3 regions of the Candidatus Enterococcus palustris genome follow, and region 1 is predicted to be linked to each of the others. Evidence: riboswitches for the same ligand, from Rfam matches in the RefSeq annotation. Region 1 holds a riboswitch; each other region holds the start of a gene.
What was found. A riboswitch is a leader RNA that binds a small molecule or an ion and turns the genes downstream of it on or off. The one in region 1 is predicted to bind magnesium.
Positions count from the first base shown of each region.

Region 2: another riboswitch for magnesium. It lies ahead of A5821_RS16170 (LCP family protein); the one in region 1 lies ahead of mgtA (magnesium-translocating P-type ATPase).
Region 3: another riboswitch for magnesium. It lies ahead of A5821_RS01505 (phosphatase PAP2/LCP family protein); the one in region 1 lies ahead of mgtA (magnesium-translocating P-type ATPase).

Region 1 covers NZ_CP147244.1:1,063,543-1,070,974, forward strand. Annotated here, with positions in the region: gene hrcA (heat-inducible transcriptional repressor HrcA) at 1-308, opposite strand, end outside; gene hemW (radical SAM family heme chaperone HemW) at 497-1,654, opposite strand; gene mgtA (magnesium-translocating P-type ATPase) at 1,900-4,563, opposite strand; M-box (ykoK) riboswitch at 4,680-4,850, opposite strand; gene A5821_RS05050 (LysR family transcriptional regulator) at 5,477-6,358, shown strand; gene A5821_RS05055 (LysR family transcriptional regulator) at 6,384-7,274, shown strand; gene A5821_RS05060 (hypothetical protein) at 7,414-7,432, opposite strand, start outside.
Region 2 covers NZ_CP147244.1:3,464,642-3,472,073, forward strand. Annotated here, with positions in the region: gene A5821_RS16145 (WxL domain-containing protein) at 1-534, shown strand, start outside; gene A5821_RS16150 (DUF916 and DUF3324 domain-containing protein) at 620-1,669, shown strand; gene A5821_RS16155 (YusW family protein) at 1,738-2,568, opposite strand; gene A5821_RS16160 (DUF4809 family protein) at 2,830-3,222, shown strand; gene A5821_RS16165 (DUF4303 domain-containing protein) at 3,302-3,799, opposite strand; M-box (ykoK) riboswitch at 4,067-4,235, shown strand; gene A5821_RS16170 (LCP family protein) at 4,367-5,281, shown strand; gene A5821_RS16175 (FAD-dependent oxidoreductase) at 5,440-6,774, shown strand; gene A5821_RS16180 (helix-turn-helix domain-containing protein) at 6,764-7,432, shown strand, end outside.
Region 3 covers NZ_CP147244.1:315,067-322,498, reverse strand. Annotated here, with positions in the region: gene A5821_RS01505 (phosphatase PAP2/LCP family protein) at 1-1,011, opposite strand, end outside; M-box (ykoK) riboswitch at 1,212-1,379, opposite strand; gene A5821_RS01500 (ABC transporter ATP-binding protein) at 1,543-3,384, opposite strand; gene A5821_RS01495 (ABC transporter ATP-binding protein) at 3,401-5,782, opposite strand; gene A5821_RS01490 (MarR family winged helix-turn-helix transcriptional regulator) at 5,782-6,228, opposite strand; gene A5821_RS01485 (DoxX family protein) at 6,592-6,975, opposite strand; gene A5821_RS01480 (metallophosphoesterase) at 7,124-7,432, opposite strand, start outside.

The sequences.
Region 1 (7,432 bases):
TTGATTTCATGAAATTCTTTGCCAAAAGAACGACGAATCGTTTCTAACTCATCACGTTCAACTTCAGCCGGCCTTAGTAAATGATCCACGTAATAACGATAACCATACATTGAAGGAATTCTACCAGACGAAGAATGTGTCTTTAATAATAATCCATGTTCTTCTAAAGCTTTCATATCATTACGAATCGTTGCAGAACTTGATTTAATTCCTTCTTCCATCAATTTCTTTGATCCTACAGGAGTTCCTGTATTTGTGTATCCCTGGATGATAAGTCGCAAAATATTCTTTTGTCTTTCCGTTATCATAGTTACCACCCTTCATTAGCACTCATGGCATCTAAGTGCTAATACAATTATTAATATATCAACATCTTGTATAATTGTCAAGAGAAAAACACACTTTTTTAGCACTCTTTATCATCGAGTGCTAAACGATGATAAAAAAAAAGCACTAGAGGGTTTTTATTCAAAAACAGCTCTGTACTTTTTCTTTTTTATTCTTTGTCGATTAGAAACTCTTCGAAAACATCATTTCCAACAAATAAGCCTTTTTCGGAAAGTTGAATAGACGTATCATTTTCCAATAATAACCCCTTTTCAATCAATTTAGGGATCTTTTCTTTATAAACTTGCTCTAACGTAACACCAAATTTTTCTTTAAATTGCGCTTTAGAGACACCATCTTTTTTGCGCAATCCTAAGAAAAGTTGCTCTTCCATCTGATTATTCAATGTTAGTATCTCTTTTTCAACAGTTGGTAACTGATCATCACGTAAAGGTTTTAGGTAATGCTGAATTGGTCCGTGATTTCGATAGCGAGTATGTCCTAAATAGCCACTTGCTCCAGCGCCAAACCCATAATAGTGTTCATTATCCCAGTAAATCAAATTATGCTGACTTTCTTTACCTTTTAATGCGAAGTTACTCACTTCATACTGGTGTCTGCCGCCTTTTTCCATCGCGATGATCGTTTCTTCAAACATTTGGGCTTCAACTTCTTGATCTGGTAACTGTAAGCGCCCTTGACGAACCCAATTCATAAACATTGTTTTATTTTCTAAAATTAGTGAATACAATGAATAGTGAGGTAAATCAAGTTCGATCGCACGTTTCAACGTATCCCGGAATCCTTCTAGTGTTTGTCCAGGCAAAGCATAGATCAAATCGATACTTACATTTGAAAAATTTTCTTTTTCCAAAAATTTCATCGTTTCGTACACATCTTCAGCTGTATGTTTTCTTCCAATTTTCTTCAACAATTGATTATCAAAAGTTTGTACGCCCATCGACAAGCGGTTCACACCATATTCTTTCATTACATGTAATTTTTCCTGTGTTAAATCTCCAGGGTTAGCTTCCACTGTAAATTCATTTTTAGGATCAAAAGGGAGTAAATTTCGTACACCTTCTAATAAAACTGCTAATTGATTCGCCGATAACGATGTAGGTGTTCCCCCTCCAATGTAAATTGTTTTGGTATCATTGCTTGGATAGTGCTCTTTCGTTAATCGGATCTCTTTTAAAAGACTTTGAATATATTCATCTACAGGTTGTCCTTCTAAAAAAACTTTATTGAAGTCACAGTAGTAACAGATATGTTCGCAAAACGGAATATGTATATATGCTGAGGTGCTATTAGAATTGTTTTTCAATTTATTTCTTCCTCCACTTTAGAGTGTCTTGCTATTTTACATCATATAGAAGACGTCTCTTATCTTACCACACTCAATGATAAAATGTTTTAATTTGCTTCATAATTTCCCGCTTTTTCATTCTTCCGCTCCCCTTTTAAAAGTAATGACACTATACAATAAAGACAGACACTTTGATATCTCCCGCGAAATCAAAGTGTCTGATATTTGATAGAATAGCCCAGTTAAAACTCTGTATTTTCTGACTAGAGTAATTCTTGATATTTTCTTATATATATTTTCTTGATCACTGTTACTAAGAGTAAATACGCAATGATTGTTGGAATCAAGTAAAAAAAGTAATTTCCTGGAAGTGGTGCAAAACCAATGCTTGCTCCTAAATTCGTAAACGGCAAAATTGTTCCAATTAAAATTCCAACTGAAGTGACGAGCGTCAAGATGCCTGAAGCTCTACTTTGAAGGAAAGGTATTTTTGGCGTTCTCAATATATGAAGTACCAACATTTGTGACCATAGAGACTCAATAAACCAACCTGCATGGAAAATAGCGATAAATAAGAGTTTCTGATCGGCTGCTAATGAGAAAAATCCACCGCCTAAGATAGTTGGACAAATAATAAAATACATAAATAGATAAGTAACGATATCAAAAACAGAACTTGTCGGTCCAAACCATTTCATGAATGAACCAATTGATTTGGCTTCCCACTTCTTAGGCTTTTCGACATACTCTTTATCCACGTTATCCCACGGAACGGACATGCAAGATGTATCGTAAATCAAATTCAAAAATAGTGATTGAATCGGCGCAACTGGTAAAAATGGTAAAAAAATACTCGCAGGAATAACAGAAAATACATTCCCAAAATTTGAACTTGCTGTCATTTTGATATACTTCATTGTATTACTAAAGACTTTGCGTCCAGAAATAATTCCCTGTTCTAAAACCATTAAGTCTTTTTGCAGCAAAATCACATCAGCCGATTCTTTTGCAATATCAACTGCCGTATCTACAGAAATTCCAACATCAGAGACTTTCATAGCTCCTGCGTCATTGATTCCGTCCCCCATGAAGCCAACTGTTTGTTCATTTTTCTTCAACGCTTTAACAATTTTTGTTTTTTGATCAGGTGTTACTTTTGTAAAAATAGTATATTTATTGACCATCTGTTCTAGTTCTGATTCAGATAATTTAGAAATTGCTGAACCATCGATCATTTTTTCAGTCCCCAGACCAACTTCTTTACAAACTGAACGTGTTACTAATTCATTATCACCTGTTAGAATTTTTACAGAAACTCCGTTACTTTTTAATGCTTGAATAGCAGCAGCCGCCGTTTCTTTGGGAGGATCTAGAAAAGCGAGATACCCTTGTAAAATCAGTTCCTGTTCATCTGCAACAGAATAGTCATCTAATTGATTGTTGACTTTTTTATCTGCGATCGCTAAGACTCTTAGACCATCTTCATTTAATTCCTTCACTGTTTTTAATACTTGTTTTTTTATTTTTGGTGTGATCGGAACAACGTCTCCAGCCTGATTGATATGAGAGCATGCTTGCAGCATTTCTTCAACTGCTCCTTTAGTAATCAAAAAGCTTTGATTCGATCTTCTATTTTTAATAACAACACTCATTCTTCTGCGATTAAAGTCGAAAGGAATTTCATCAATCTTAAAATAATCTTCTTCATCGATAGATAACTCTTTCGATGACGCTTCAATAATTGCCTTATCGATTAAATTACGCAGACCAGTTTGGAAATAACTATTTAAAAAAGCAGAACGCAATACTTCCCGATCTTCTTGGCATGAGGTATTGTAATGATATTCTAAAATGACCTTGTCTTGTGTCAGGGTGCCAGTTTTATCCGTACATAAAATATCCATGGCACCAAAATTTTGAATCGCGTTGACGTTTTTCATGATCGTTCCTTCTTTTGCCATATCCCTAGAACCTTTGACCAAATTAGTCGTAACGATCATTGGCAGCATTTCTGGTGTAAGCCCTACAGCCGTTGCAATAGCAAACATTAAGGCTTCACCCCAATCGCCTTTTGTGATTCCATTGATCAAAAATACTGCTGGCGTAATCACCATCATAAAACGAATCAATAACCATGTCGTTTTGTTTACACCTAATTCAAAGCTTGTTTTTTTCTCATCATCTGCAACATCTTGTGCAATTTTTCCAAACAGTGTATTATCCCCAACCCGAACAGCTACACCAACACCACTGCCGCTAACGACATTGCTGCCTAAAAACAATAAATTATCAAAATCTGTTTGGTTATTATTATTTGTAGAAGTAACATTTTTGACTTTTTTTTCAACTGGAAAACTTTCTCCTGTCATCGCTGATTGTGAAACGAATAAGTCCTTCGCATGAATCAACCGCAAATCTGCTGGAATCATGTCTCCTGCTGCAAGATTAACTAAGTCACCACAAACAACTTCGTCCACAGGTATTTCCATTTCTTTATTTTCTCTGGTAACAGTCGCTGTGATCTGAATCATATTTTGTAATTTACTGACTGCATTACTTGATTTCACTGATTGAACTAAAGTCATAGTGCCGCTTAACAAAACCATGACCACCATAATCAAAACCCCAGTAATGTCTTTCTCACTTGGTTCAGCATACACATATTCAGTGAAAAACGAGATAGTTGCTAGTATCATCAATACAACAGTAAATGGTGTGACATAGGATTTTATCACAGTATAAATAAAGGACTTTTTTTTATTATCTGTAATTTTATTTATACCGAATTTTTCTTTCGAGTGTTGAACTTCTCGTGCTTTCAAGCCATCCCAAGAAGAGGAAAAGCTTTCTAAAACTTTATCGATAGATAAATTCGCTATCTTTTGATAAGCTTTTTCATGGATCATGTTCTTCATTTCTTTTTGCATCTAGATTATCCTCTTTTCTTTTAGTTGATCTCTGGCTTATCGAACTATCTTCTGGCACCGTCACCACATCCTTTCCACACAAAAAAGCGCACTGAAAACTCAGCCCGCTTTGCCGTGAGTCTCCATAATCGTTGAGTTTTGGCACTATACAACGTAAAAAGCCCAAGCTTTTAGCTACCTTAAGAAAAGCCTTAATTCGACAGTTCCTGTTCTACCCATTGGCGTCTCTCGACATTTTTGGGCAGTAGCCTGTGTTTGTATAGGAGCCTCGCCTAACAAGAAGAATTACACTGTTATTCTAATGAATTATGCCTTACATTTATAGACAAAAAAAACGATACCTGTATAACTTTTTTTGAATGTAGTTTTTTCGCCATCTTCCTTTTTAAATCATTTATAAAAAAGAATACTTCTATGACAAAAAAGAAATAGTTTATTCAGTTCATTTTATTTACTATATTTGTATAAACGAATCTCCCAAGTTCGTTTATGTAACATCCATACTCCTTTTTACAAAGTAAGCTCTGATGGATCCCACTTCGGCTTTCCCCCGTAGTGGGATTTATATTTCCAAAGTTCATTGTTCAAATTTCATAAAAAGTAATAGCACTATAAATAAAACAGAATGGCTCTATTGGCCAAAAAAAATTATACTAAACTAAGAAACAACCTATTCACTAATAGTTCACTATTCCCTATCAGTAAGCTAATACTGATAAAAGTCCTTTTAATTGGTCGGCTATTACCAATTAAAAGGGCTCTTTTCCTTTATAGAAAACAGTCATTATTTCAAAATAAAAAAATACTATTAATTTTTTGTATATTTTAAAAAAAAAATGACTATTTCATCTCAAATTATTTTATCTTGAAGAGAACCAGCATTTATTTTCAACAGAGTAAAGGAGATGAGCAAATGAAATTAAAACAATTAGACTATTTTTTAGCATTATGCAAAAACAAAAGCTTTACAAAAACATCAGAGGAATTAGGTATTTCTCAGCCTTATTTAAGCACACATATTCGAGAATTAGAGCAGGAGCTAAACGCCCAACTGATAACGAGAGATTACGGCAATAACACCTTAACGCCTGAGGGTCTTGTTTTAAAAAAAAGAGGGGAGAAAATTTTTCAAGAATTTGAAATGGCTGTCACAGAAATCAATTTACTTGTCCATACTGGAGAAACGGCAACCATCAAAATCGGAACAAATTTAGCTGACACTGACTATTTGATTGCAAAAATGCTAACAGACTTTCACCAAAAATATCCATTAGCCTCTATTGATTATGGCTATTACGACAATCTTGAAATAGCTCTGGAAAATAAAGAAATCGATATAGCAGTCGGTATTCTATCAGAAGAGAATTCTAAAATAGCAAGTAGTTTGATTTTTTCAGAATCTTACGTTGTTTTCATTAGCAAAAAAAATCAACTATCTTATCTAAACGAATTGTCAGTAGAGCATTTACTGCAAACCCCTTTAATAAATTATTCAAAACAAATCTATGAAAAGAACATAATTAAAACTTGGATAGAAATAAACCATCCTGAACTTAAAGATAATCAATGTTACGAACTACCTTCAACAATCTCGATATTGAATTTAGTCGATCAAGACTTTGGCGTGGCATTTCTTCCTTACTCATTGGCAGATTCCATTCCGAATTATTTAAGTATTACATCAGTCGAGATCATTGATGGACCTTTCAGAAATATTTCTATTGGTTATCATTCAGACCTACCTCTCTCAAAAGCACATAAAGATCTAATCGAACAACTTCAATTTATTTTTTAACAACAAATTGAAAGGAGAAAAAAACATGGAATTAACTCATTTAAACTACTTCTTAACACTCTGCGAACAAAAACAATTCACTAGAGCCAGCAATCATCTCGGCATTTCACAAGCCGCATTAAGTAAGCAAATAAAAAATCTTGAAGATGAAATCGGGGCAGCACTATTTTTTAGAGCTAAAGAAGAATGTCAACTCACCCCCGCTGGAAAAATACTAGAAAGTCATTGTTGGCGTATCAAACAAGAAATGTTCTATATTTGCGATGAGATCAATGACCTCTCCTTTTCAAAAGAATCTGCATTAACTACGATTAATGTTTCTCTTTTTTTAAACGATCTAGAATTCAAATTAAATGAGACTCTTTCAGCATTGTTTCAAGAATATAAATATTTGAGAATCAATACAATTATTTCAGATAATATCTTTCACTCACTCGAAACATTAGAATCGGATATTGGAATTGGCCCTTCCATAAACAATGTACCTGACACGATAAATAAAATAGATATTTATTCAAACGAATACAAAATCATCATGCGAAAAGGCCACCCAGTTTTCGACCATGCAACAATTAGTCTAGACTTATTTGATAATTATCCTTTTGTATTCTTTAATCAAACATTTCTTGAAACGAAAACAATTTATGATTGGATGAAAAACAGTCTCCCATCAAGATCTCAAGAAATGGATATTCACGTTGATACCACTGAATTGATTCTTTACATGGTAAAAAACACCGATACTTTTTCTATCGTCCCACAATATTTACAACGTCATTTGGATGATCTAGACATCATTTCTATAAATGATGAAAGCCTCCCACTCAGAGTGATGTCGATCTATTATCTTAAAAATAAATATATTGGAAATCAACTAAAACAAGTATTATCATCTTTTATTGATACTTCTTTTTAATGAATTTCATACACTGATTCTTAAAAAAAAAATGTGAGTGGGGACATAACTCTTTGAGTTATATCCCCACTCACATCCTTACAAACCAACTCAGTCACTACTTTTAAAAATCATTTTGTAGATTCTACATTATCCCCTGTTAAACAGTTTTTTTTACT
Region 2 (7,432 bases), 1.4 Mb from region 1:
TTTTTAGGACAATCTGCATCAGCTGCTGATATTAATAAGTCAACTGATTTGGATGTCACTTTTACCCCAGGTGCTTTAACCTTAGAAGCAGTTTCTACGATCAGTTATGCGTCACAAACGATTTCAGTGAATGATGCATCGTACATTCCGACAAATCCAGAAGCAATCAATGTTGTTGTTTCAGATGCCAGAGGGACAAATGCTGGTTGGAAACTTAGTGGGAAGTTGAATGGATTTAAAAATAGTTCTGCTGCAGCTTCATTGCCAAATGCTAGTTTGAATTTTAAAAATACCCAAGCTGAAACGAATAGTGATGCTGATGCACCAACACCTGTTAATACAATCAAATTAACAAGTGGCGCTTCAACTGCGTCACCATTTGCAACTGCCGCAGCAGGTGCTGGGGCAGGGACATGGTCTTTTACTTGGCCGGACGCTCAAAGTAAAGGTGTAACACTTGATGTACCAGCCGCAATGGCAACTCTTGGAAAACACACTTCTACAATCGACTGGACATTAGCCGATGCACCATAACATCAAACAGTGATTTAAAGAGAGTGGAATGAGCATTAGTATGTTCCGCTCTCTTTTTATGATTAAATTGAAGGGTGTGATTTATATGTATAGTTGCTATAGGTTAAAGGGCATCAAGATATTATTTTCAGTCGGACTTATTTTTTTATTTGGTTTATTCAATGCGAAGACCATTTTAGCGCAGGAAAAGAGTAATGAAACAAATAGTTTTTATGTACAAGCTGTGATTCCCCAGAATCAAATCGATTTCAATAAATCTTATTTTGATTTAAAAATGCAGCCGCAAGAGGAACAAGAATTACAAGTCAAGCTAGTGAATCCAGAAGATACGCCGATCTCAGTGTCGATCAACGCAATAAATGCTACGACAACAGAAGAAGGGATGATCGATTATACGGTAAAAGGAGTCAAAGATAAAACCTTGAAATATCCTTTTGAATCTTTGGTTAAAGTACTAGAAACAACTATTTCTTTACAGCCGTATGAAACGAAAATTGCTCGCTTTCATTTGAAGATACCAAAAGAGAAATATGATGGTGTTATAGTGGGTGGATTACGTTTTACCAAAAATCTATCTGAGGCTGAAACAAAAAATAAAGATGTGACCATCCAACAAAGATTTCATTATGTTGTTGGCGTTGTGCTGAATGAAACGGATGTCACGATTTTACCAGATTATGAAATGGATTCAGTCAAGGTAGCGAAATCAAAGCAAGGTAAGAAAATATCTGTGATCCATTCTATTCGGAATAAAAATGCAGCAATCTCAAAAAAAATGGATCTAAAATTTACTATCCAAAAAAAAGGAGATAAAGCTCCTTTGATCAAATTAGAAAAAGAAGGGCTAGAAATGGCACCTGATTCTGTAATGGATTTCCCAGTACCAATCAAAAGACAACTAGCAGCTGGAAAATATATTAGTAATACTCAGATTATGCAAGATGGTAAAAAATGGACATTTGAAAATGAGTTTGAGATTACAAGAGAACAGGCAAAACAGATCAATGAAGAAAACAAGGGACCTAAGGTGGAAAGTAAAGTACCGTTTTGGTTGATTTTACTAATTATTTTATTGGTTGTACTAGTATTGATTCAGTCATACATTTTGTGGCGGAAAAAGAAACAGATTAAGTGACTAAAAGACCTCTTTTCTACAACATAGAAAAGAGGTCTTTTAATTTTGATGATTGATTATTCTATTGCTTATTTAAGTTTAAATTTAACTTGTTTATTGTCGTTAAATTGAGCTTGATACTGGAATTGTTTGTAGCTTGAACCACGACCCAATTTGTTTAAAATGTGTGAAGTAATTTCTTTTTCACTACCATTTTTCAAGTCTAAGCCAGCGATGATTCCTTCGATTTTTTCTTCAGCTGCACTACCTTGTAGTTGAACTTTGTTTGATTTATCTTGGTATTGAGCTTTGATCGTGCCGTTAGAATTCACTTGATATTGTAATTGAATTTGTTGTCCAGTAGTATACTTAATTTGAATTTCTAATTTTTTCAAATCAGATTGTTCAGCAGGTGTTTCTGGTTTTTCAGGAGTAACAGGCGTTTCTGGTACTTCAGGAGTTTCAGGAACTTCAGGTTCTTCAGGTTTTTCTGGAGTAACTGGCGCTTCTGGAACATAGTATGATTGTAAACCGAACTCTGCTTTTACATAGCCTTTAGTGATTAAAATAACTTTAAGATGTAAATCATTTTGATAAGTCATTTTTTGCAACAGGTTTACTGATTTGTAATAGTTTCTACCAAAATCTCTTGCAATCACAGCTGCTTGTGATGAACTATAACCTGCAGCTTCCCATGTACTTGCTTTAACTAATTCATTATAAACAGATGATACATTTGAACTAGTTAATGATAAACCTGTGTACGCTAAGATGTCCGCTTTATTGAATAAAGTAACTGTCTTATTGTAATTTGACTCCACCACTGTTGCTGCATCTGCTGAGCTTGATACTGTTGCTAAACTAGCAGAACATAAACTGATTGCTAAACCTGCAACCATCATACCTTTAAAAAATTTCATAAAAAATACCTCCTCTTTTTTGCTACTGTTTTATGAACAGTAGCTTGTCTATATTATTATCTAAAGTAAATATAAAGTAAATATATATGAGTAATTTCTCATAATGTTTAAAATATATTTGTTATTATCGTCATTTACTATTTATTTTATTTAAAAAAAGCCTTATTTGTGTGTAATGATTTTTTTTAGGAAAAATAGTGTCTCATTAGCGTTTTGCTTTTGATATAATGTGTTTAGAAATAGAAGGAAGGAGTTGTACAGATGAAAAGAGCGATAATCACTAGAACGGTCAACTTATTAGATGGAGGCTGTAATGCTTGCGGCATTATTGAAGATGAAAATTATACATTGAAATTAGATGAAGAAACAGTTCTCTTAGAAGCTTTGACGGTCAACACGTTGCTAACTGCGATTGTGTTAAAAAATGGTTACAAACGCGAATATCAAATGGATGAGATTGATGATTATACATTATATAAAAAAGCTGATTATCAAATCACACTTAAAGAAGAATATGATTTTCTGACTTATTCAAATGAGGCAACAAAGATCGAAACAAATGATCAGATCAGAGATGAGAAAAAATTAGCAGAGAAAGTAAATGAAATTCTGGTAACACTTTTTAATTTGGAAGAGTTAGCATTTTCTTTTTAGCTGGTGAAGACAAACTTCAAGAAAATAGAAAAGCCTGCTTTTGCAATCTGTTGTGAGACCCAAAAGTTAGGCTTTTTTATTATTCTATTTGAAAAAGTTCAGACATTCCGATTTTTTCAAATCTTTCTTGTGAGTCAGATGGATTTTCATCATGATCGTAAACCAATACCTTGAAATCTTCTGTTTTAGGAATACGCTCGAATGATTCACTATCTGTTAAGAGCACTATTTGCTGACAAAGCCAGTCGAGAACTGTTTCAATATCTTGTTCGTCTTCCACCCAATCGTCAAATAGATGAAGAGTGGCAAAACGTTGATTTTCATCCCAGTCACGAGCATTATATTTCATTTCTTCTAACTGTGATGAAGTATGACCTTTACTTGTATAATAATCGGTTGTTTCTTGCCAAAGGTCTACGGTATTAAAGTAAAGGTTGATTTCACCTTCTTCATAAATAGTGCAGTCTAAAGCAAATACATAAAAGGTATCATCAGAATGATCTAATAGAAAATTATCGATACTATCTGTTAAAAAGCTGAAAAAGAATTCTTGTTGTTTCTCTAAAAAATTTTCCATATTTATCCTCCCAATGTTAGGTCCTTTAAACATTGAAACAGATAAACCCTTGTCTGTCTATGGAAAGTTACGATTTGATAGAAAATAGCTATTATTTAAGAAAATGTAAAGATTTTTTAGTTTGGAATATTTGTTTATTATGTAGGGTATCTAATGTAGCTTTAGATGTAATGTACTTTCAATTAAATAACATAGTTGTAAAAGTGAGTCTCTTATATAAAATTTAATTTGACTTTGTGATACGATACGCTTATAGTTTAAAATGAATTAAATACTTGTTAGGTGAGGCTCCTATATAAACATAGGCTACTGCTCAGAAATGTCGAAAGACAGGCACGGGTAGGACAGAATTCGTCGAATTAAGGCGTTTTCCAAAGTAGCTAAAAGCAATGCTTTTTACGTTATATAGTGCTAAAACTCAACGAAGAGAAGATCATGGTAAGTTATAAGTAAGTGGCGAATGCCATGTATTTAAACTTTGTAATCTAATCCCTTCGCTGAGTTTTCTTGGTGCGGGGATTTTTCTTTTATCCAAGAAATGAATAGAGCTGTAGAAAGGAATAAACAATGAAAAAATCTGTAAAAATAATGATTATTACCCTGTTATCAATTCTGCTGGTGATTGTAAGCGCAGGCTGTTATGCGGCGATTTCCTTCCAAACAGCCAAAGAGGAGAGTGAATCAAAACTTCCTAATAAGAACCAAAATTTTACGGGTGATGAACAAACGAGTGACAAAGAACTAACGGTCATGGTCGTTGGGAATGACTCTAGAGATGATGATGAAGACCAAGGACGCTCAGATACGTTGATGGTCGCTCACTATGACGGGAAAACCAAACAGCCTAAATTGATTTCAATCATGAGGGATAGCTATGTAACGTTCCCTGATGGCGGGCAAGATAAAATAAATGCAGCCTATGCATATGGCGGCGCACAAATGACAAAAGATGTCTTGAAAACCAACTTTGATTTACCGATCAATTATTATGTTGTCATGGACTTTAAAGAATTTAGTGACATCATTGATGAACTTTATCCAAAAGGGGTAACAATCGATGCTGAAAAAGATATTAACTTAGATGGTGTGGATATTCTGAAAGGAAAGCAAACCTTGCATGGGAATAGTTTATTGCAGTATGCTCGTTTTAGAATGGATGAAGAAGGCGATTTCGGTCGAATCAGACGCCAGCAGCAAGTGATGGATGCGCTAGTTGAGCAATCTAAAGATTTGATTCCAGTCTGGGAACTTCCTCAAGTTGCTGGGAAAATGGTCGGCAAAATCGATACAAATGTACCAACAAGTTTATTGATCGATTTGGCGAAGGATTTTCTTTCTGGAAAAGTGAAGCCCTTAAAATCACTTTCAGTTCCAGTAGAAGGATCATGGAATTTTAATGATTATACGGAATCAGGAAGCGTGATCGAACTTGATGAACAAAAAAATGCTCAAGCAATTCAAGATTTTATGAAAGATAAGTAAAATGGAATCATACAAGTGAACGTGATCTGTCTGCTCTTTTTATACTGAGCAGACAGATCTTTTTTTGTCTATGAAATATATCAGCTTATTTCTATGCGTTAAGAGTAGGGGTATGCTATTCTTTAGGAAAACGGTTTACTTAGAAAGAAGGTTTTACTGTGAAAGTCGTAATCATTGGTGCTTCATTTGCTGGAGTATCAGCTGCTTTAGCGATCAGAAAAAAATATCCCACAGCTGAAATCCATTTAATCGAGAAACAACAAACCATCGGCTACTTACCAGGCGGTATCAATCTTTATTTTAATGAGAGGATCGACCCGATCGAAACGGCTCAGTTTATTTCGGAACAACAATTAATCGACAACGAGATTACTTTGCTGATGAGTGCAAAAGTAGTTGGCATGGACTCAAAACAGCATATCATCAAATATGAAAAACAGGATGAAGACTTTTTTATGTCATTTGATAAATTGATTTTAGCAACAGGTTCAAGTCAATGGTCGCAGAAAATTCTTGGTAGTGATTCAGAAAAGGTTTTAAAATATAAATTTTTACCTGGGGTGTTGGATGCGATCAACCACTTAGAAAATAGTAATAAAGTAGCACTGATCGGCGGTGGTCAAATTGGCGGAGAAGCAGCAGATACGTTGCTAAAAAAAGGCAAAGAAGTGCATCTGTTTGAGCGGATGGATTATTTGCTCTTTAAGTATTTCGATGAAGAAATGATTCAGCCGGTACAAGCTGAAATGGCCGCTCGTGGTGTGATGTTTCATTTTGATGAAACCGTAGAAAAAGTCACGGATACGGACGAAGGTCTTTTGATCGAAACAAAAAAATCTGAATTAGTATGTGATAGTGCTATTTTTGCGATGAATGTTCGCCCTGACTTAGCTTATTTAGATGAACACATCAGAACACACACGGACCAGACCGTTTTTGTGAATGAGTATTTGCAAACGTCCCAAGCAGATATTTTTGCGATCGGTGATTGTATTCAAGTGCCGTACAGTTTGTCTAAGGAAACATTTTACATCCCATTAGTGAACAATGCCGTAAGAACGGGACTAGTTGTTGCTCAAAATCTTGTAGAAGCAACTACGCCATTTGTCGGCTCAATTCGGACGATCGGGACAAAACTTGTGGACTATTATATAGCGAGTACAGGATTGACGGAAGCAGAAGGATTATTTCATGACCAGCCTATTTCGGTTGCTCATGTTCAGCAAAAAAGCTCTTTATTTTCTGGTAGTGAAACAATTTTCGGTAAAATTATTTATGAAAAAGAAAGTCATAAATTATTAGGTGCGCAATTGGTTTCAAAAGCGGATATCTTGGAGAAAATCAATACATTGGCACTTGGAATCCAAACGGGGCAAACCTTAGAAGCTTTTTATCAAAAAGATTTTTTATATCATCCTTATTATTCCAACGTGATAGATATCACGAACCAGCTAGGTTTTGAAGGTTTGTGGAGTGAAGCGGATGAAGATTGAAGCCTTATTAGATAAAAAAGAAGCAAGAGAAATTGGGATTTTAAAGAAGGTGATCTTAGCTGGTGGCCGGATCAAGGATACTGAGTTATTGGATTATTCAGGAGTATCAAAAGCTTCTTTTGAAAGTGATTTAAAAGAGCTAGGCTATTATTTGAAACCATACGAAAAAGACTGCTCACTGTTTTATGACGGGCAATGGGTGGCGATCCATATGTCAGATCAGTTTTCTATTAGTAAGGTTATAGAAGATTATGTTCGAGCATCGATCAAGTTTCAGTTGATTGATTATTTATTTCATTATCGTGAATTTACGATTGCTCAGTTGACGACTAAATTTATGATCAGCGAGTCTTCTTTATTCAGAAAAATCAAAGAGTTAAATTTGTTGCTCAAAGAATTCGATCTTAAAATCCGCAATGGTCAATTAAAAGGGGAAGAGTTGCAGATTCGTTATTTTTATTTTCAAATTTATTGGTTTTTGACACCTTATGAAGTCCATCAGGAAAAAACATTGACCGTTCAAAATCTGAGGATCATCGAAGCACTAGAAAAAGCGTTGTCTCTTACTTTTGAAGAGCATAGTAAATTAAAAATCAGTTTGTGGTTGACGATCAGTAAGAAAAGAATCGTAGTACAGCCAAAAACATTTAAAGAATTA
Region 3 (7,432 bases), 750 kb from region 1:
AGCATGATTGATTTTGTCATAGACGCCATCTTTCCCAATGATTTCGACATAAGCATCTCTGGGAATACTTGTGATCGTAGTTTTCTTCAATTGATTATTGACGGTGACCACCATAATCGTATTTGCTCGAAAATCTGTTTTGCGTTTAGAATCATTTGCGATACCTAACAGTAAGAAACTCGCAGGTTCACTATTTCCTAACTCTGCGGCTTTATTTTTTCGATTTAGTGGCTGATACATTTTATCGGCAGTTTTTTGGACTTTTTGAAACACCGCAGCACCATAAGCTGAAGCTCCAGCAACGACTAGTAAAAGCACTGTTAGCGTACCTAAAATAGTTCTTTGAATGAACTTTTTTTTAGCAATAGGAGTAGAAAATTCTCTATTAAGGTACACTCTTTGCAAGAAAACAAAAGAGAACTTGACCCAAGTATAGCTTAAAAGAAAACCTGCAAGCACATCACTCGGATAATGAACTCGTAAATAAATCCGGCTCAATCCAATCAAAAGAACATACACGATCAAAGTGTTTTTAAAAAACTTGTAATGCTTCATTTCCTTTGAATAAACGGTTTGTAAAATCATGATCATCGAACAAGCTAAGCACATGGCTAAGAGCGAATGCCCACTTGGAAAACTATAGGAAGTTCGTTCAGCCAACTGTTCTACATTTGGTCTCTGCCGCGCCACAAGCTGCTTTAAGACAAATCCAAAAGCGCTGACTACTAAGACATTACTACTTAGCCAAACTGCCAATAACTTATGTTTATTTCGCCAAAGTATAAATGAGACTATCAAGCTAACAACAAAAATCGGCATGATCGTAGCACTTTTGGCAACTAAATCCACAATACTGGTCAGTAATTGACTCGGTTTCCAATTAAAGTGATAAATCGCTGAATCTAACTGAACAAACCATGATTCTTGTTTTACAACTAAAAAGGTTAGCAATGAAAAAAATACGACACTTAAAACTGCTGGAGTAAATTTCTTTTCTTTCAACGTATACATGTGATAAATCCCTTCATTCATATATTCAGTAAAACAACCAAGTTAAAGATTATTTCCAAGTACTTTTCACAGGAATATCATACAACTAAAAAAATTTTGATTCTTAATTGACAGTAGTGAATCATCTAAAGGCATACAGTTGACTCTTATTTACCAAAAGAAAAAAGCCAAACATGCTTTCCCTAAGACGTTTGACTTTCAATCAATCTCATCGTCTGAGTTTTAGCACTATACAACGTAAAGAAAAATTCTTAGCTATTTTATGAAAAGCCTTAATTCGACAATTCCTGTTTTACACATTGGCGTCTTTCGACGTTTCTGCGCAATAGCCTGTGTTTGTATAGGAGCCTCACCTAACAAGGTTATTTATCTATTTATTTTGTTAAATAGTAACGCTGGAAAAAAATTTTTTCAAGTTATTTTATGACTCTTTAGTTTTTCTTAATTTAAAATCTGAAAAAGATAGCATCAATAAACAAGCAGAAGCAATCATCAAAATAGGATTGATGATTGCTTCTGCTATACTCTATTTTACTCATCTAACTCTTCAAATTGTGAGTTATAAAGTGACGCATAATAACCGCCTTGAGCAAGTAATTCTTCATGTGTTCCTTGTTCTTTAATATCGCCATCTTGCATATACAAAATCTTATCCGCATCTTTGATCGTTGATAAACGGTGCGCAATAACAAATGACGTACGACCAGCCATTAAATTATTCATAGCACCTTGAATCAAGCCTTCTGTTCTGGTATCAACAGATGATGTTGCTTCATCAAGGATCAAAATCGGTTTATCAGCTAAGATTGCGCGGGCAATTGTTAAAAGTTGTTTTTGACCTTGGGAAATGTTGGAAGACTCTTCATTTAATTCCATATTGTAACCACCAGGCAACGTTTGGATAAAGTGATGAACGTGAGCGGCTTTCGCGGCTTCATAGACTTCTTCATCCGTTGCATCTAAACGACCATAGCGTAAGTTTTCCATGATGGTTCCTTTAAATAACCAAGTGTCTTGTAAAACCATCCCAATATTTTTACGTAAATCTGCACGATTAAAGTCTTTGATATTATGACCATCGATTTTGATTGCGCCAGATGTTACATCGTAAAAACGCATCAATAATTTAACCATAGTTGTTTTACCTGCACCAGTTGGTCCAACGATTGCCACTGTTTGGCCGGGATCAACATGTGAACTGAAATCATTGATAATGATTTTGTCTGGTGTATACCCGAAACGAACATGTTCAAAATCGACCATCCCTTTGGCTTTGTCGATTTTAACTGGATTTGGTACTGTTTGTGCTTCTTCATCTTCTTCAAGAAATTCAAAAACACGTTCAGCTGCTGCTGCCATTGATTGGAGTAAGTTTGATACTTGAGCCAATTGGGCAATAGGTTGTGTTAAGTTACGAACATATTGGATAAACGCTTGGATATCTCCGACCGTGATCGTGCCATTATAAGCTAATATTCCACCAAAAATCGCTACTGCAACGTACCCTAAATTTCCAACAAAGTTCATGATCGGTTGCATCAAACCTGAAAGAAATTGGGATTTCCAAGCTGATTTGAATAAGACATCATTTTGTTTTTTAAATTCTGTAAGTGAATTTTCTTCATCGTTGAATAGACGTACGATGTTATAACCACCGATGGTTTCTTCTACTTTACCATTGATCACGCCAAGATATTCTTGTTGTGTTTTAAAGTATTTTTGCGAATTTTTCACAACGATCAAAATTAAGATCATTGAAATTGGGACGATCAAAATCGCAATACCTGTCATTTGCACAGAAATCGATAGCATCATGACAATAACACCAATGATAGTGAATACTGATGTAATCAGCTGTGTGATCGATTGGTTTAGTGATTGACCTAGAGTATCCACATCATTGGTGATACGAGATAAGACTTCACCCGTTGTACGACTCTCAAAATAATTCATTGGCATACGATTGATTTTTTCTGAAATTTCTTTACGCATGCGATATGTGATTTTTTGCGAAATCGTTGACATGATCCAACCTTGAATGATCCCAAAAGCGGATGCCACTAAGTAGAGCCCTAACATAAAGAGTAAGATTCCACCAATTTTATTAAAATCGATTCCGCCAGTTCCTTGATATTTTTTGATTAAACCATTAAACAATTCTGTGATTGCTTGGGATAAAATTTTTGGACCCCAAATATTAAATACGGTTGAAGCAATTGCAAAGATCATTACAAAGAAAACGGGTATTTTATAAGCACCAATATAGGAGATTAATTTTTTTAGTGTTCCTTTAAAATCTTTGGCTTTTTCCACTGGAGCGCCATGCCCAGGTCCGCGTCCGCCACGAGGGCGATTTTGTGTTTGTTCTGCCATTATTCTTCGCTCCTCCCTACTCTGCTTCTTCTATGCCTAATTCAGCATTACTCAATTGTGATTGAGCAATTTCTTGATAGACAGTGGATGATTTCATTAATTCATCATGTGTTCCATGATCTACAACACGACCTTCGTTCAATACGATAATATTATCTGCGTGAAGAATCGTAGAGATTTTTTGAGCAACGATGATTTGCGTCGCACCTTTGATATTTTCAGATAAGGCTTTTCTCAACGCCACATCTGTTTTATTATCCAGTGCTGAGAATGAGTCATCAAAGATCAAGATTTTAGGATTTTTCGCTAAGGCACGAGCGATGGATAATCGTTGTTTTTGTCCACCAGAAACGTTCGTTCCACCTTGAGAAATTTCCCGATCGTAGCCTTTTTCATTTGAATCGATGAATTCTTCAGCTTGAGCAATTTCAGCTGCTTTTCGCATTTGTTCATCCGAGATATTTGCATCCCCAAATTTGATATTTGAGGCAATATCACCTGAGAATAAGATCCCTTTTTGCGGCACAAATCCAATGATTTCATGTAATTTATGCAAACTCATCTCACGAATATCGATGCCATCGATCGTAATTCGTCCACCTGTTACATCAAACAAACGTGGGATCAAGTTAACGATCGTTGATTTACCTGAACCTGTTGAACCAATCAACGCTGTTGTTTGACCTGGTTTTGCCGTAAAGTTGATATGATGTAAGACATCTTCATCCGCATCGCCGTAACGGAATTCTACCGCTTCAAATTTCACTTCACCTTTGAAGTCATGGTCATCTTTAGGTTGTTCTGGATCTTTGATCGTTGGTTCTGTTTCGAGAACTTCTTCCACACGACCAGCAGCAACATTAGCACGAGGTAAGATAATTGAAACCATTGACAACATCATAAAGGCCATAACGATTTGCATCGTATACGTAATAAAGGCCATCATATCCCCAACTTGTAATTGACCGTTATTCATATTATGTCCGCCGACCCAAACGATCAAAACTGAAATACCATTCATCAATAACATCATGACTGGCATCATAATAGACATTGCACGGTTAACGAATAATTGAGTTTTCATTAAATTCGTATTCGCAACATCAAAACGCTCTTCTTCGAATTTTTCACGTGAAAATGCACGAATAACAGGTAATCCAGTGATGATTTCACGAGAAACCAAGTTGACTCTATCCACTAAGTTTTGTAATGCTTTAAATTTAGGCATTGTTGTTACGAGTAAGCTTAGAACTAACACTAGAACTGCTGCGACAGCTACACCGACAATCCAGCCCATACCTGTTCCTGTTTGATAAACATTATAGATCCCGCCAATACCTAAGATTGGTGCATATAACACGATACGCATGATCATTACGATCCCCATTTGCATTTGTTGGATATCATTGGTATTACGTGTAATCAATGAAGCTGGAGAGAATTTCTCCATTTCAGTATTTGAAAATTGCAATGTTCGTTCATATTGACCGACACGCAAGTTTCGCCCAACAGAAGCTGCTACTAATGAGGCGATCAACCCAACAATGATTGCAGCCACTGCAGAAACAAGGGTTAAGAGAACCATTTTAGTTCCTGTTTTGACCATATAATCTGTTTGAATTTGTTGCGTATTCATATCTAGTGCTTTATATTCAGCAAGGGTCAATTGAATCCCTACTGTTTTCATTGAATCTGCCCCTAAATCGCCTAAGCTGTTTTTAGTCTCTTTACGAGCGGCTTCGACTTTTGCAGGCATAGCATCTGTCGTTGTTTTGATTGAATCAGCTAACGCTTTCGCTTCTGCACCTTTTGCTTGTGCTTTTGCAGCCAACTCTTGAGCTTCAGTCCCTTTTTCAGTTGCTGTAGCACTATCTGTTGCTGAGGCTGCCGCAGCACCTGCTGCTTTTGCTTGTTCTCCTAATGTTGTTGCTTCTTCACCAAGCTGTTTTGCTTTAGCAGCATCTTCTCCAACTGCTTTATAATCGTCGATAATTGCTTTTGCTTCACTACCACTAGATGAATCTTTAGATTGAGCGGAAGCAAGCATCATCATTGGTAGATTAAAGATATCAGCTAACTTAGCTTCGGTCATACCGTCTTGAAGATTTAATGTATAAACTTCAACTTCTTTTCCATCAATTTTTTCAGTCGTTAATTTATAGTTGTCTTCAATTGTTTTTTTCTCATCGTCTGTCATGAACATTTCGATGCCCTGAAGAGTTGTTTTCCTGATTTTTTCAGGTGTAGAATATTCAAGCCCTCCTTGTTGAATACCGACATCGACGATTCCCGATGTTAATTTTGGTAAGCTTAAATCACTATTTGCCTGTACGACTAAAAGCACAAGAACTGCGATGACCGCATACCAGTATTTGCCGAGATATTTGAAAATCTTCACTATTGGTCACCTTCCTCTTTCTGGGAAATTTGTTGGGAGTAGTCTACGAATTTCGCAGTTAGCTCGATGAACTGTTTGGTGTCTGTTTCTCCCATTAGTTTAAAAACCTGAACGATCTTATCGCGCATTTCTTTCTTTTGCAGTTTCGCTGCTTTTTTCCCGCATTCCGTTAGTGTAACGTTGATACGGCGGCGATCATCTGGATCCATTTTCCGTTCGATTTGTCCTTTTTTTTCTAAACTTCCTAAGACAACGGCGATACGAGCGCTAGATAAATTCAATGATTCAGCGAGATGCTTTGGGCTAGTTGGCTCCCCATAACGATGTAGAAACTTAATAACAATACTTTCACCTTGATTGCTCTTTTCTAGTCTACTAAATGCGCTATGTCGATTTTGAACCATTAGACGCATAAGTTCTTGTTCGGCCTCTTCTGCGAATGACATATGACTCCTCCTTTTTTCAAAATAGTTACTTCTACCATTAATAGCTAACAGTGTTAGTAACTAATGCTGTTTGATATTAACGCAAATAGCTTTTGATGTCAATAGGATTGGCTCAAAAAATTAAATGAACACGGTTTTATTTAAAAATCTTTAGTCATTGAATCTGATTGACAAGCTTTTTTATAGTTTAGCACGCGCTACAACATGCTCATTTAGAATATGTTTCACTAAATTACTTTATTCATTTCAACTGAGTGAAGGTAAAATTCTTAAACTAATATATTAAAAAAGCAATAAATCGAAATAAAAATCGATTTACTGCTTTTTTCATTATAACTTTAATTCACATTACCTTTATTTAAATTAAGCTGGCGGTATGAATTGAATAATTTTTTTGTTGAAATGTGAGTAACCACATGCTACTGACATAACGATTAGCAACAACTCTAATTCATAGCCACCAACAAAACCACTTCCAGATTTTAACATAAACATAGCTGAGCCTAGAATAGCAATAAAACCTAGTGAAACCAAAGGTACTAGTAAACCAATAATCATAAAAATACCTCCGCCAACTTCGATCAGTGCAATAATTACAGGCATGAAAGCTGGTAGACCTAAGCTAACGAAGAAATCAGTAGTTCCTTTTAAATCTGAAAACTTTGCTATCCCATGTATTGCCATAGTAATCCCTAACGTTATTCTTAGTAATAAAAGACTCGTGCTTGTTGCGTTTTTTAACTGCATTAATTTTGTATCCTCCTTTAATTGATGGTTTATTATATCATGCAAAAAAAGAACTTACAATAAGTAAGCTTAAAATATTTATTTTTCTTTTATTAAAGTATTTTTACTTTTTAGACACAAGAAAAGCACTTATCTTGATCACTAAGTGCTAATTTTCACTCTTTAGTAAATTCATCAACTCAAATCCCGTGTTTATTTTAGAATAGATCGAGCAAACGACAAACAATTCTTTTCCTGCAAAATGCACCATTTTATATCGGCCAAAGGATGCTGGTATATGATGGTGACCATGAATAGCACCAATTATATTGTACTCTTCAAAGAGCTTTTCAATTTTTAGCTCTGAGCAAACATAGTCTTTTTTATATGCCGTACTGTCTGGCGAAAGCATGCTTAGTTCATTAAATAAAGGTGCATGTGAAACAATTACGGTTGGACTATCATGGTCTTTGTTTAA